Regions from separate parts of the Rhizobium pantanalense genome, predicted to be linked through region 2. Evidence: riboswitches for the same ligand, from Rfam matches in the RefSeq annotation. Region 2 holds a riboswitch; the other holds the start of a gene.

What was found. A riboswitch is a leader RNA that binds a small molecule or an ion and turns the genes downstream of it on or off. The one in region 2 is predicted to bind FMN.
Region 1: another riboswitch for FMN. It lies ahead of PH558_RS04090 (6,7-dimethyl-8-ribityllumazine synthase); the one in region 2 lies ahead of ribB (3,4-dihydroxy-2-butanone-4-phosphate synthase).

Annotation. Positions count from the first base shown of each region.
Region 1 is NZ_JAQJCH010000001.1:851,013-858,270, forward strand. It holds gene PH558_RS04065 (Gfo/Idh/MocA family protein) at 1-498, shown strand, start outside; gene PH558_RS04070 (ABC transporter ATP-binding protein) at 511-1,515, shown strand; gene PH558_RS04075 (class I SAM-dependent methyltransferase) at 1,666-2,352, shown strand; gene phnF (phosphonate metabolism transcriptional regulator PhnF) at 2,354-3,082, shown strand; gene PH558_RS04085 (VOC family protein) at 3,122-3,472, opposite strand; gene PH558_RS04090 (6,7-dimethyl-8-ribityllumazine synthase) at 3,531-4,007, opposite strand; FMN riboswitch at 4,097-4,242, opposite strand; gene PH558_RS04095 (ABC transporter ATP-binding protein) at 4,349-5,410, opposite strand; gene PH558_RS04100 (ABC transporter permease) at 5,422-6,210, opposite strand; gene PH558_RS04105 (ABC transporter permease) at 6,207-7,097, opposite strand; gene PH558_RS04110 (ABC transporter substrate-binding protein) at 7,171-7,258, opposite strand, start outside.
Region 2 is NZ_JAQJCH010000010.1:71,370-78,627, reverse strand. It holds gene PH558_RS23875 (ABC transporter ATP-binding protein) at 1-641, shown strand, start outside; gene PH558_RS23870 (transporter substrate-binding domain-containing protein) at 686-1,459, shown strand; gene PH558_RS23865 (ABC transporter permease) at 1,472-2,197, shown strand; gene PH558_RS23860 (ABC transporter permease) at 2,209-2,898, shown strand; gene PH558_RS23855 (homocysteine S-methyltransferase family protein) at 2,962-3,882, shown strand; gene ribB (3,4-dihydroxy-2-butanone-4-phosphate synthase) at 3,939-4,565, opposite strand; FMN riboswitch at 4,678-4,824, opposite strand; gene PH558_RS23845 (glucose 1-dehydrogenase) at 4,925-5,707, opposite strand; gene tpiA (triose-phosphate isomerase) at 5,785-6,522, opposite strand; gene PH558_RS23835 (SDR family oxidoreductase) at 6,527-7,258, opposite strand, start outside.

The sequences.
Region 1 (7,258 bases), on a different contig from region 2:
GATGCCAAGCCCGTCGAGGTGCGCGGCATGGGCCTGCGGCTGACGCAGGAGATCAAGCCGGACATGTATAATTACGGCCATCTGCAAGTGATCTTCGAAGATGGTTCCGTCGGCTGGTACGAGGCCGCCTGGGGTCCAATGATCTCGGAGACGGCTTTCTTCGTGAAGGACGTGATGTCGCCCAACGGCTCGGTGTCGATCGCCATGGATCAGAATGCCAAATCCGACGATATCGACATGCACACGAAGACGTCCGTCATCCGGCTGCATAGCGCCGAGACGGGACCCAACGGTCAGTTCATCCGGCCGGATCAGGACCTGCGCATGGATGGCGAACCGGGTCACCAGGAGCTCTGCGACTTCGAGCAGGCTTTCATGCTCAAGGCCATCCGCGAGGATCTCGACCTCAATCGTCATATGACTGATGCCGTTCAATCTCTGCGCATATGCCTCGCTGCCGATGAGAGCGTGCGCACCGGCAAGCCCGTTTATCTATAAGGACAAAAGACTGTGGGATCGCTTCAACTGAAATCCATCCGCAAGGCCTATGGTACGCATGACGTGCTGAAGGGCATCGACCTCGAGGTGAAGGATGGTGAGTTCGTCATCTTCGTCGGTCCTTCCGGCTGCGGCAAGTCGACCCTGCTGCGCAGCATCGCTGGTCTCGAAGATGTGACCTCCGGTGCCGTGCTGATCAACGGCCAGGATGTGACCGTGACACCGCCTGCCAAGCGTGGCATCTCGATGGTCTTCCAGTCCTATGCGCTCTATCCGCATCTGACCGTCAAGGACAATATGGGCCTAGGCCTCAAGCAAGCCGGCACCGCGAAGGCCGAGATCGACAGCCGTGTCGAAAAGGCCTCCGGCATGCTCTCACTTGCGCCCTATCTCGCCCGCCGGCCATCGGAGCTTTCCGGCGGCCAGCGCCAGCGCGTCGCCATCGGCCGCGCCATCGTGCGCGAACCGGAGCTTTTCCTCTTCGACGAGCCGCTGTCGAATCTCGATGCGGCGCTACGTGTGCAGACACGTCTCGAAATCGCCCGGCTGCATCGCAGCCTGAAGGCAACCATGATCTACGTTACCCACGATCAGGTGGAGGCAATGACGCTTGCCGATAAGATCGTCGTGCTCAATGCCGGTGCGATCGAGCAGATCGGCTCGCCGATGGAGCTTTATAACCGTCCGGCCAACACCTTCGTTGCCGGCTTCATCGGCTCGCCGCAGATGAATTTCATCCCGGCCGAGCGCCTCGGCCAAAGTGGCGCCAAGACCATCGGCATACGCCCCGAGCACATCACGCTAGCACGCGATCAGGGTACATGGGCCGCCAAAGTCATCCACGTTGAGCATCTCGGTGCGGACACGATCATCTATCTGGAGTCGGAGACTACCGGTCTTCTCACCGTTCGTCTCTTCGGTGAACACAAATACGAGCCGGACGAGATGGTTTATGCGACGCCGAATGCGAACCAGATGCATCGTTTCGATGTGAATGACAAGGCGATCCGGGTGTAATTCATCTAGATCATTTGTAAAAAGGGCTCCGCTGCGGTGGAGCCCTTTTTATTTGGCTGATTTCATAAGTCCAGTCGTCCGGACGAATTCATGTGGCTGTCATGAAGCTGCGCTATCTCAAGCTCAGTCCACTCCAACAGCGAGAGCATCATGACAAACGCAGAAACGACTTACGCCACCTGGCACAAGGAACCGCAGGGTGACGCCGCAATGGCAGAATCGCATAGCCCTTATTGGCGCCACTTCATCGAGACGGTGCCGGAGCGGGATTTCTCCTCCAAGACTATTCTGGATTTCGGCTGCAATCGCGGTGGCTTTCTGCGGCTGCTTTATGCCATGCGGCCGTTCCGACGCGGTGTCGGCATCGATATCGCTTCGGAGTCGGTGGCTGCTGCCGTCGAAGCCGCAGGCAACATGCCGCTCCAGTTTCATGTCACGACCGACCTAGCGCCCTTTACCGACAGCTTCGACGTGGCCTTCAGCTATGAAGTGATCTATCTGCTGCCGGAGTTGAGAGAGCATGCCGAGGGGATGTTCCGGGCCATGCGCAATGGGGGCGTCTATTACGCTGTGACCGGTTGCCACAATGAAATGCCGCTTTGGCCGAAGTGGCTCGAGCTGATCGGCAACAACAGCAATGCGCCCATGCAGGATCGATCGCCACAGGACTATATAGAAGTCTTCACGGCGGCAGGCTTCGATGTTTCCGTCAGGCGCTTCGGCTATGATGGTTTTGTGCGCGCCACCAAGGATCGGAAATATTATCCGAGCATTCTCGATGCGTTGAGCTATCCCGCCGAATACAAGCTGCTGTTCCGGCTGGAGAAGCGTATCTGATATGGAGACGATCGATCGTAAGGGCGGCAGCGCCCTCTGGCATCAGATCGGCGAGATCCTGGCGGCCGATATTGCCGCCGGGACTTTCGTGCCCGGAGAGAAATTGCCGACCGAGCTTGAACTGATGCAGCGCTTCGGTGTCAGCCGCTTTACCGTGCGTCAGGCACTGGGGCATCTGGAGCAACGCGGACTGGTGCGCGCCGAGCAGGGACGGGGAACCTTCGTTCATAGGGGCGTGCTCGACTATACGCTGTCGAAGCGCACCCGTTTTCACAAGAACCTGATCGAGCAGGGTTTCGAGCCGGGTGGCGAGTTGCTCGTCCATGAGATCGTGCCGGCGACGGAACGCGTTGCCAGCTATCTGAAGCTGGCAGTTGGGGTAATGGTCATCCATCGTCGCGGCGTGATGACGGCCGACGACATTCCGGTCGAATTGGGTGATTCCTATTATCCAGCCGAACGTTTTCCCGATTTCGACAAGGCCAGATTGCAGCATCCGACAATCTCGGCGGCACTCGCCAGCTATGGCGTCACCGACTACGAACGCTTGTCGACGGAGATCGAGGCGCGCATGCCGACGGCCGACGAGGCCCGGATCCTGCGCCAGCCGAAATCAACACCGCTGTTGGTGACGCGCAAGGTGGATGCGGATACCGATGGAGTGCCGATCACCTATTCGGAATCGGTCTGGCCGGCCGAGCGCACCACATTCAATCTCGATCTGCGGTGAGGGTGTCGGAGAGCCCTTGAGGCTCTCGGCGAGCTTGAACTAGCGGTGGGAGAGGATATTGACCACCTTGCCGAAGGGGTCGCGGACATAGAAGCGGCGGACACCCCACGGCTCGTCCGTGAGATCATACAATATGCCGAAGCCCATGGAGGTGGCGCGCTGATAGAGCGTGTCGACATCGTCGACTTCGATGGAAAGATCGGGGACGATGGTGCCCGAACCGCCCTCGCTGGCGACGCTGATCTGCGGCACTGTTGCCGCTTCGGAGGCGAAGGTCAGGATCCAGCCGTGATCCATGACGATGTCGAGGCCGAGCAGGTCGTGGTAGAAAAGACGGGCCGTGGCGGGATCGGCGGCGGGCAGGTTCGGGATGATGCGTAGGACGGTCACTGACGTTTCTCCCTTGTGATGTGGAGGCGAGCTCTAGCCGCGCCTCCACGATGCTGGTTCAGACTGTGACGGCCGGCAGCAGCTTGGCGCGCTCCGCCAGGATGTGGCGGCAGGCGCTGGCGACTTCCCGGCCCTTGATGATGAAATGTTCCTTGAAGAACTGGATGTGCGCTTCCGATTCCTGGAAGTGATGCGGCGTCAGGACTGCCGACAGGATCGGCACGCCGGTATCGAGCTGGACGCGCATCATGGCATCGAGAACCGTATTGGCAACGAACTCATGGCGATAGATGCCGCCGTCGACAACGAAAGCGGTGGCAATGATCGCGGAATAACGGCCGTTACGGGCAAGCGTCTGAGCATGCAGCGGAATTTCAAGCGCCCCGGGTACGTCGAAGATATCGATCGGCGGTGCGCCTTCCGCCGTCTGCCATTCGGCAACGAAGGAATCGACCGAACGATCGACGATATCGGCGTGCCAGCGGGCCCGAATGATCGCAATGCGGCTCGGCTGGGTAGAAATCGAAATGGTCATGAATTTTGCCTTTCAAGGGTTGTTGTCAAATATCCCTTGGGCGAACACGCAACATCGCGGCATCCCTCGCGCGGAGGAGGTGCGATCCTGCTTGCTCTCTTCCATCCGGACTATACCGTCGGCTCCGGCATCTCACCGGATCTGCTGACCCTTCCGAAATCCGGAAGGCGCTCGCGGGCTCGAGGGAACTCCCCATACCGCCGGTGGGGAATTGCACCCCGCCCTGAGAACGTCCGGACTATAAATGCTTTCTCTTATGAAAATCAAAGAAAAACGCCGGGCTTCTGACCCGGCGTCCGCGAATAATTTTCCAAAATGACCCTGCGACGCAGGGCGCTTTCTCAATCCTGAATCACGAGCAGATCGGAGGAGGCGAAGCGCAGCGTCACCTTCTCGCCGACGCTCGGAGGCATCATCCCGGGGCTGTTGAACATGTCGAAGGAAATCGTGTTGCCAGCAACGTTCATGCGGGTGCGAATGACCGAACCCAGGAAGTGTGCCGAAGAGACTTCGCCCGTGAGAGCCGTATCGCCTTTAGCCGATTCCGCCAGCGAACCGGCTTCCGGGCGCAGGGCCAGCGATACGGTATCGCCCGGCTTGTAGGCCGTCACTGACTGCTTCAGGGTCACGCCCTGATCGCCGATCATGATGCGGTTGCTGTCGGGATCGACGACCTTGCCTTCGATGAGGTTCAGCGTGCCGACGAAGGAAGCGACGAAGCGGGTTGCCGGCGTGTTGTAAATCTCGAAAGGCGTGCCGATCTGATCGGCGCGACCGGCATTCATGACGACGATGCGATCCGAGATCGACAGGGCTTCTTCTTGGTCGTGGGTCACGAAAACGGTGGTGATGCCGAGCTGCTGCTGGATGGCGCGGATTTCTTCGCGCAGCGAGATGCGGATCTTCGCGTCGAGCGCCGAAAGCGGCTCATCGAGCAGGAGGACCTGCGGCTTGACGGCGATGGCGCGGGCGAGCGCCACGCGCTGCTGCTGGCCCCCGGACATCTGATAGGGATAGCGGCCGGCAAGATGATCGAGCTTGATGAGAGACAGCATCTCCTTGACGCGCTTGTCGATGTCGGGCTTCGCCATGCCGGCGACCTTGAGGCCGAAGGCGACATTGTCGTGCACCGTCATGTTCGGGAACAGTGCATAAGCCTGAAAGACCATGCCGATATTGCGTTGGTTCGGTTTTAACGCTCGCTGATCCTTGCCGTTGATCGACAGGGTGCCGGCGGTCGGCGTTTCGAAACCGGCGATCATGCGCAGCACGGTCGTCTTGCCGCAGCCCGACGGTCCAAGGAAGGAGATGAATTCTCCCTTCTCGATTTGCATATTGAAATCGTGAACGACCTGAACTTCGCCGAATGATTTCTTGATGTGGGTGAGTTCGAGAAAAGCCATGGTGAGAAGCCTTACGCCTTAATCGGAGCGGATTTTGAGAAACGGGAAACGAGCTGCAGCAAGCCCATGCTGAGCCAAGTAACGGCAAGCGCGATGATGGCCAGGGCAGAGGGCTCGTAAGCTCTATTGGCGCCCATGAGCTGCATGTAGGGCCCGAATGCCGGACGGTTGAGCAGCGATGCCATGGTGAATTCGCCCATGACGATCGCAAGGGTGATGAACGCTCCGGAAAGCACACCGCTCATGACATTTGGAAAGATGCATTTGAACATAATGGTTGTCCATTTTGCACCAAGGCTTTCGGCAGCCTCTGTCAGCGTGCCGACATCAATGGTACGCATCGCCGTATCGACCGAACGATACATATAGGGCAGCGACAATACAATGTAGGAGCAGACGAGCAGAATGTTCGTCGTCGAATTATAGCCGGTCAGCGGCAGGATCGACGACGAATTATAGAGCCGCAGATAGCCGAATACGATGACGATGGCCGGAATGACCAGCGGCATCAAGGTGATGAATTCTACGACAGGCCGAAGCTGCGGCAACCGCAACCGCACCCAATAGGCCGTGGGCACAACGAGCAACATGCCGAAGATGATGGTCAGAAGCGCCATCAACATGGAGAAGCCAAAGGCCGTAATGAAGCCGAAATCCGAAAAGACGGAGGCATAGGCGTCGAAGCTGTAAGCGTTGCGCCGCATGCGCAGCGAGAACTCCAGTGTACCGATGAGCGGCACCAGGAAGTAGATGAGGCCGATGGCAACGGCGATCCAGGCGAAGAATTTTTGCAGCTTCATTTCTGCCACCGTTCAGCGCGCATGCGCATCAAGATATAAATGACGTTCGAAATACCGGTGATGACGATCATGCCGAGCGCCAGCGCATAGCCCAGATTGGCATTGTGCAGCACATCGCCGCGGATCTGCGCATAGAGCACGATCGGAACGATATTCAGCGAGCTGCCGGTAAGCGCAATTGCCGTCGCGATGGCGCCGAACGAATTTGCAAACAGTAGCAGCGTCGTGCCAAGCAGGCTCGGCCAGAGGATCGGCAGAGCGACCATCCGCCAATATTGTCCATTGGTTGCGCCGAGAATGGAAGCCGCTTCGTGCCATTCCTTCTTCATGCCGTCGAGCGCAGGTGTAATGATCAGCACCATCAGCGGTATCTGGAAGTACATGTAGGTAATGGTCAGGCCGAAGAAGCTCAGCAGGTTGAAGCCCGTGCCGTAGAGGTTGAAGCCGAAATGAGCGAGCAATATCGTGACCAAACCCTGGCGGCCGAGCGTGGCGATGAACGAGAAGGCCAGCGGCACGCCGGCGAAATTCGATGCGACCCCCGAGAAAGTCAGGAAGGCATGACGGATCCAGGCGGGAAGTCCGCCCAGGACGAGCGCCCAAGCCAGGTAAAAGCCGATGATCGCGCCACCCAGCGCCGAAGCGACCGAGATTTTGATACTGATCCAATAGGCGCTCATGATTGTCGGCGTGAAGAGATCGCCGATATTCTTCAGCGTCAGGCTGCCGTCAGGCGTCAGAAACGCGCCTGCTATCAGATAGATCGTCGGCAAAATCAGAAACAGCAGCGCGAAGATCAGGAAGGGCGCTATGCCTAGCCAATCGACAACCACGCGCTTGTTGATCATCGGAGTGGAACTGACTGTCGATGTTGTGACGATGCTCATGATTGACCCAATCCGCGGCGTCAGAAAAATGGAAAACCTCCCCACCGAGGCGGGGAGGTCATGTCAGGCCGGATTACTGTACGTTCGAACCGACGACAGAATCCCACTTGGTGGTGATGGCGGTCTTGCCGGCATCCTGCTCTTCGAGCGTCGGGAAGACG
Region 2 (7,258 bases):
AAAGCACGTTTCTGCGCTGCATAAACCTGCTTGAAATGCCCGATCGCGGCCGCATCGTCGTCAACGGCGAGGAAGTCGCGCTGAGGCAGGGACGCCATGGACAGATGCATCCGAAAAGCTGGCGGCAGATCGAACGCATCCGCAGCGGATTGGGCATGGTATTTCAAAGCTTCAATCTATGGGCGCACATGACCGTTCTTGAAAACATCATCGAGGCTCCGGTGCATGTCCTCGCCGTCCCCCGTCGCGAGGCGATCGAAAAGGCAGAGGCTCTTCTCAATAAAGTCGGGCTTTACGACAAGCGCGACGCCTATCCCGCCTTTCTATCCGGCGGTCAGCAGCAAAGAGCAGCGATCGCTCGCGCGCTTTGCATCGACCCGGCAGTGATGCTCTTCGACGAGCCGACATCGGCGCTCGACCCCGAACTGGTCGGCGAAGTCCTCAAGGTCATCCGCGACCTCGCAGAGGAGGGTCGAACCATGCTGCTGGTCACGCACGAAATGCGCTTTGCCCGCGATGTCTCGAACCACGTTCTCTTCCTGCATCAGGGACGGATCGAGGAGGAAGGGCCGCCTAAGCAGATCTTCGACGCCCCGATCAGCACCCGCTGTCGGGAATTTACCGGCATGCTGACCTCTTGATCCACATCCCATTCGTAGACAACACCATTAGGAGAATCCCTTTTATGAGACTGGTTTCCACTCTATTCGCCGGGCTTGCCCTCGCGCTTTCTTCGATGACCGCGCAGGCCGAGGTTCGCTTCGGCATCATGAACGAATCCTACCCGCCCTTCTTCGCCAAAGATGCCTCCGGTAAATGGCAGGGCTGGGAAATCGATATGATGGACGCCGTCTGCGAGCAGATGAAAGAGAAATGCTCGATCGTCGAACTTTCCTGGGATGGCCTCATTCCGGCGCTTCAGAGCAAGAAATTCGATGTCATCTGGTCATCGATGTCGAATACGGCCGAGCGTTCGAAGATCATCGATTTCACCGACAAATATTATAATACGCCCAGCACGCTGATCGGCCCGAAGGATCAGAAGACCGGCGCAACAGCAGACGACGTCAAGGGCAAGACCATCGGCATCCAGGTGTCGACGATCCAGTCGGAATATTACAAGAAGTATTTTGCCAAGGTCGCCGACGAAAAGACCTATCAGACGCTCGACGAGGCATTTCAGGACCTCGCTGCAGGCCGCATCGACTACGTCTTCGGCGATTCCCTTGCGCTTGATGCCTTCCTGAAAAGCGACAGCGGCAAGGATTGCTGCGCCAAGATGGGCGACGTCGCCGACGACAAGGAAGTTCTCGGAGCCGGCGTTTCCGGCGGTCTGCGCAAGGAAGACACCGAGCTGAAGGCAAAACTCAATGCGGCGATCGCCGCGGTGCGCGCCAGCGGTGAATATGACGAGATCACCAAGAAGTATTTCAGCTTCGATATCTACGGCGCCAAGTAAACGATCGCGGCGATGGCGACCTCTCCTCAGGGCATTCTGGATCTGCTCTCCCCCTATCCGCCCGGATGGGGTGGAGTACTCTTGACCGGGGCTGCCTCCACGGTCGCCATCTCCGCCGGCGCTTTTCTGATCGGCCTTCTGCTCGGTACGGGCGGCGCGCTGGGCAAGCTCTCGGGCATAAGGCCGCTCCGGCTGCTGCTCGAACTCTATACGACCACCGTCCGTGCCGTTCCCGAGCTGATCCTGATCGTAGGGCTATATTATGCGGGCATGGATGGCCTCAATCGGCTCCTCATTGCACTCAATCTGCCGGCCTTCGAATTGAATGGCTTCGCCGTCGCGGTCGCCGTGCTCGGCTTCGTGCAGGGCGCCTATATGACGGAAGTCCTGCGCGGCGCGATCCTGGCGATCCCCGTTGGCCAGATCGAGGCGGCAAAGGCATTCGGCATGGGGCCACAGCTTCGCTTCCGCCGCATTATCCTGCCCGCCTTGCTGCCGAATGCCTTGCCCGGTCTTGCCAATCTATGGATGTCGATCACCAAGGACAGCGCTCTCGTCGCGGTCGTCGGCTACCAGGAGCTGGCTCTCGCCACACGCCTGGCCGGCGCAAGCACCAAACACTACTTCATCTTTTTCCTGGCATCCGCGCTCATCTATCTTGCTCTCACACTGGTCTCGAACGCCATATTCAATCTGGTCGAGCGGCGAGTGCGGCGCGGTCAGCCGAAGCTTACGTGAGGAGTGCCAACATGACCTTCTCATGGATATCATCATATTGGCCGCTTCTGTTGACGGGAGCCGTGCAGACGCTGTCGCTGCTTGCGATCTCCGTCGTCTTCGGCTTCGTCATTGCCATCGGCCTTGCCTTCGCCCAGGTCAGTGGCGGCCCCATCTTGCGAAGCCTTGCCCGTGGCTACTGCACCTTCTTCCGGGGCACGCCTTTGCTGATACAGCTCTGGCTGCTCTACTACGGTGTCGGCTCTCTTCTGCCTGTCATCCCGGGAATCCGCCAAAGCCTGTTCTGGCCGATCCTGCGCGAAGGTTTCTTCTTCGCAGCCGTCAGCTTCACGCTGAACTATGCAGCCTATGAGGCGGAGGTTTTGCGCGGCGCGTTGCTGGCCGTCCCGAAAGGCGAGCTGGAAGCCGGCCGCGCATTCGGCATGCGCCCCCTGACGCTCACCCGACGCATCTGGCTGCCACGCGCCATCCGCATCGCATTGCCGACGATCGGCGGAGAAATCGTCATGCAGCTGAAGGCGACACCGCTCGCCTTCACCGTCACCGTGATGGACCTCTACGCCGTTGCCACAAAAGTTCGCCAGGACACCCTGCTGGTCTACGAACCGCTTGTTGTCGTTACCGTCTTCTATCTCATCATTACAGCCGTCATCGCGCGAAGCTTCCGTTTCCTGGAAGCGCAGGTGCCGGTGCGGCGCTAACCCACGGCACGAAGGAGAGAGCAGACTTCTCCGCAGATCCGAGCCATTTTGGAGATTCCATTCATGAGCAAACTCTTGATCCTCGACGGCGGCATGAGCCGCGAACTGCTGCGTCTCGGCGCAGAATTGAAACAGCCGGAATGGTCGGCGCTGGCGCTCGTCAATTCGCCGGAGATCGTCCGGCAGGTCCATGACGAATTCATTGCCGCCGGATCGGACGTTGTTACAACGAACAGCTATGCGCTCGTCCCTTTCCACATTGGTGAGGAGCGGTTCTGGAAGGAAGGGGCCGATCTCATTGCCCTGTCCGGGCGGCTGGCGCGCGACGCCGCGAATGCCTGTAAGGATCGAAAAATCCTGGTCGCCGGTTCGCTGCCCCCGATCTTCGGCTCCTACGAGCCGCAGAATTTCGATCCGTCACGGGTACAGGACTATCTCAAGGTTCTGGTTGAAAACCTCGATCCCTATGTCGATGTCTGGCTCGGCGAAACCCTCAGCCTGATCGCGGAGGGAGAGGCGGTTCGGGCTGCCGTCGCTGAAACAAGCAAGCCGTTCTGGATCTCCTTCACGCTGGCGGATGATGCCGCGCAAAGGAATGGCGCCTCGCCCAAGCTCCGATCCGGCGAACCCGTCGACGATGCGGCTCGCTGGGCCGCCTCATCCGGCGCCGACGCACTCCTGTTCAACTGCAGCAAACCGGAAGTCATGCGAAAGGCCGTCGATGCGGCAGCGGAGGTTTTCAAGCAGGGCGGCAACAATCTCCAGATCGGCGTCTATGCCAATGCTTTCGAGGGAGAACAAGGCGAGTCGGCCGCCAACGAAGGCCTTCATGAGACCCGAGAGGATCTGAATGATGACGCCTATTCGCGCTTCGCCTGCTCGTGGGTCGATGCCGGCGCGACGATGGTCGGCGGCTGTTGCGGGATCGGCGCCGGGCATATCCATCGGCTGAAGAAGGCCCTCCTTTATCCTCAACGAGCGTAGGAGAGCCTTCCACAAGCATCGACCCAGCAGGATCGGGATAGGCTGTATCAGAACGATCAGGCAGCCTTGAAGGGAGCGCTTGCAGCCCTGTAGGCAATCAAATCCTCGATCGTCACAAGATGGAGGCCATGCCGCTCGGCGAAAACTTCGAGCTCTGGAAGACGCGCCATCGTGCCGTCGTCATTCGCCACTTCGCAGATGACGCCGGCCGGCGAAAGGCCGGCAAGCCGGGCCAGATCCACGGCTGCTTCCGTGTGCCCCGGACGCGACAGGACGCCGTTTGGATGCGCGCGAAGCGGAAAGATATGACCGGGACGGGCAAATTCCTCCGGACGCGATCCATCCCTGATAAGGGCTTGAACGGTTGCCGCCCTGTCAGCGGCAGATATTCCGGTCGTGGTTTCCGGGATGTAGTCGACCGAAACGGTGAAAGCGGTCTTGAGGACTTCCGTGTTGCGCGGCACCATCAACGGAATGTCGAGTTCGTCGAGCCTCTCGCCCTCCATCGGAACGCAGATGAGACCGCGGGCATGATTCATCATGAACGCGATCGCCTGCGGTGTGACCGCTTCCGCGGCAATCACCAGATCGCCTTCGTTTTCGCGGTCGCGATCATCGACAACCACAATGATCTCGCCCCGCGCAATCGCAGCGATCGCATCTTCAATTTTCGAAATTGCCATTTTCCTGCCTTTCAAGGGTTGCCGTTTGGAGCGGCGTGCATGGCCGGTTAAGGCCACCATTTTCCCTTGGGCGAACAAGCATGTGAACGCCACCACGACGCGGCGTCTCCTGCGTTGCTCTCTTCCATCCGGACTATACCGTCGGCTCCGGCATCTCACCGGATCTGCTGACCCTTCCGAAAGCTCGGAAGGCGCTCGCGGGCTCGAGGAAACTCCCCATACCGCCGGTGGGGAATTACACCCCGCCCTGAGAACAAGTGGAAGATAAGGGATCAATGCCTCATTCCGCAAGAGGCTTTGATCGCCGAATCGTCGAGAATCCGATCCGCCCAATGAACGCACCGTTCCTCATTGTCGAACTACGACATGATCAAGCCGCCATCGACATTGATCGTCTGGCCGGTGATATAGGCCGCATCGTCGCTGGCAAGGAAAGTGACGAGACCGGCGACGTCTTCACCCGATCCGGCCCGTTTCATCGGAATGCCCTCGACCCATTCCTTCATGAGTTCGCCGGGGCCGTAATTGCCCAAAAGCTTGCCCCAAGCCTGGTCGTTATAGGCCCACATGTCGGTTTCGATGATGCCGGGGCAAAAGGCGTTCACGGTGATGCCTTCGGTGGCGACTTCCTTGGCAAGGCTCTGGGTAATGCCGACGACGCCCATCTTCGATGCCGCATAATGCGGCGTGTAGATGAAACCGTCCCGCGCCTGGCCGGAGGCGGTATTGATGATACGGCCCCCGCGGCCATGTTTGCGCATGCGGGCAATCGCCTCCTGGGCGCAGAGGAAGACGCCCTTGGTATTGACCGCCATGACCTTATCCCATTCGCCCTCGGTCATATCCTCGACGCGGGCAATGGTGATGACACCGGCATTCTGGATGGAGATATCGACGGCGCCGAAGGCTGCCTCGGCAGCGTCGTAAAGGCCCTTCACGCTAGCCTTGTCCGTCACGTCGCCGACGAAGGAAATCGCCTTTCCGCCATCAGCCTTGACCGCATCGGCGACCGCATGGACGGAATCCTCATTGGCCGAGACCACCAGATTAGCACCTTCGCGCGCAAACCGCCGGGCGATCGCAGCCCCGATGCCGCGGCTCGCGCCGGTGATGACGACAGTCTTGTTTTCGAAACGCTGCATTTCCTATTCCTTTCGCGGTGACAGCCACGCCAGGCGCCGGCTCAAGGAGCCGATCGCCCTGCCTTTTGCTGACGACTTCAAACGGCAGCCAAGATAATTCCGGCAAACTCCGATGCCTTCAGCGACGCGCCTCCGACGAGAGCGCCATCGACGTTGGAAACGCCGAAAATCGCCCTTGCGTTCGATGCTTTGACCGAACCGCCATAGAGAATCCTGACATCCTGCCCCTCTTCTCCCAGCCGGTTTTCAAGCGCCTGGCGGATAGACGAATGCATCTCCTCAATCTGCTCGAGGGTCGGAACCAGTCCTGTTCCGATCGCCCATACTGGTTCATAGGCGATCGTCGTGTTCGAACTGGTTGCGGTGTTTGGAATTGACGCTTCCAGCTGGGCACGAACCACTTCGATCGCCCTGCCCTCGTCCCGTTCTGAACGTGTCTCCCCGACGCAAATGATGCTCGCCAGCCCGGCCTCATGGACCGCGACAGCCTTGGCCGCAACTGCGGCATCCGCCTCCCTATAGGCCGAGCGCCGCTCGGAATGTCCCAGAATCACGAAACGAGCGCCGATTTCGGCGAGCATCTCGGCAGAAACATCTCCGGTATAGGCGCCCGAGGTCTGCGCGTGGCAATCCTGTGCTCCAATGGCAATCCTTGACCCTCGCGCCCGTTCAACCGCCTTTTCCACCAGCGTGAAGGGCGGGCAAACGACGATGTCGCACGCCGCCTCGCCCATCATTCCCTTCAGCGCCTCGATCTCAGCCAGGGAAGAAGCGAGACCGTTCATTTTCCAGTTGCCGGCAATCAGTTTCTTCATCGCATCACCAGCAGCAGAAGCCGCCATCGACGAGTAGGTCGACGCCCGTCACGAAGCTTGCGGCATTCGACAGCAGGAAGACGGCGGGGCCGACCATCTCATCCACCGTTGCCATGCGCTGCATCGGCGTCTGCTCTTCGAAAAGCTTGGTCTGGTGAACCATTTCCGGACGCGTGTTCATCGGCGTCGCGGTATATCCCGGCGAGATGGTGTTGACGCGGATGCCGCGGCCAACCCACTCCATCGCGAGCGACTTCGACATGTGGATCACGCCGGCTTTGGAGGCGTTGTAATGAGCCTGGCTCAGGCCGCGATTGACGATGACGCCGGACATGGAGGCGATATTGACGATCGATCCGCGTCCGTTCTTCAGCATCGCGCGTGCTTCCGCCTGGCAGGACAGAAAAACGCCCTTCAGGTTGATGTCCATCAGCGTCTGGTACTGGTCTTCTTCCATTTCCTCCGCGGGATTGGCATTGGCGATACCGGCGGCATTGACGGCAAGCGTCAAGGCGCCAAGCTCCGCCTCTGTGCGAGCAACCGCATCCGCAAGAGAAGATTTGCTGGTGACATCAGCCGCAATCTGGATGGAGCGGCGGCCGGCCGCCTCGATATGCGAAGCCGTATTCACCAAACCGTCGTCAGAGCGACGGTCAAGAAGCGCGACGTCGGCGCCGCATTGGGCAAGACCGATCGCGATACGCTGCCCGATCCCGCTTCCAGCGCCGGTCACAAG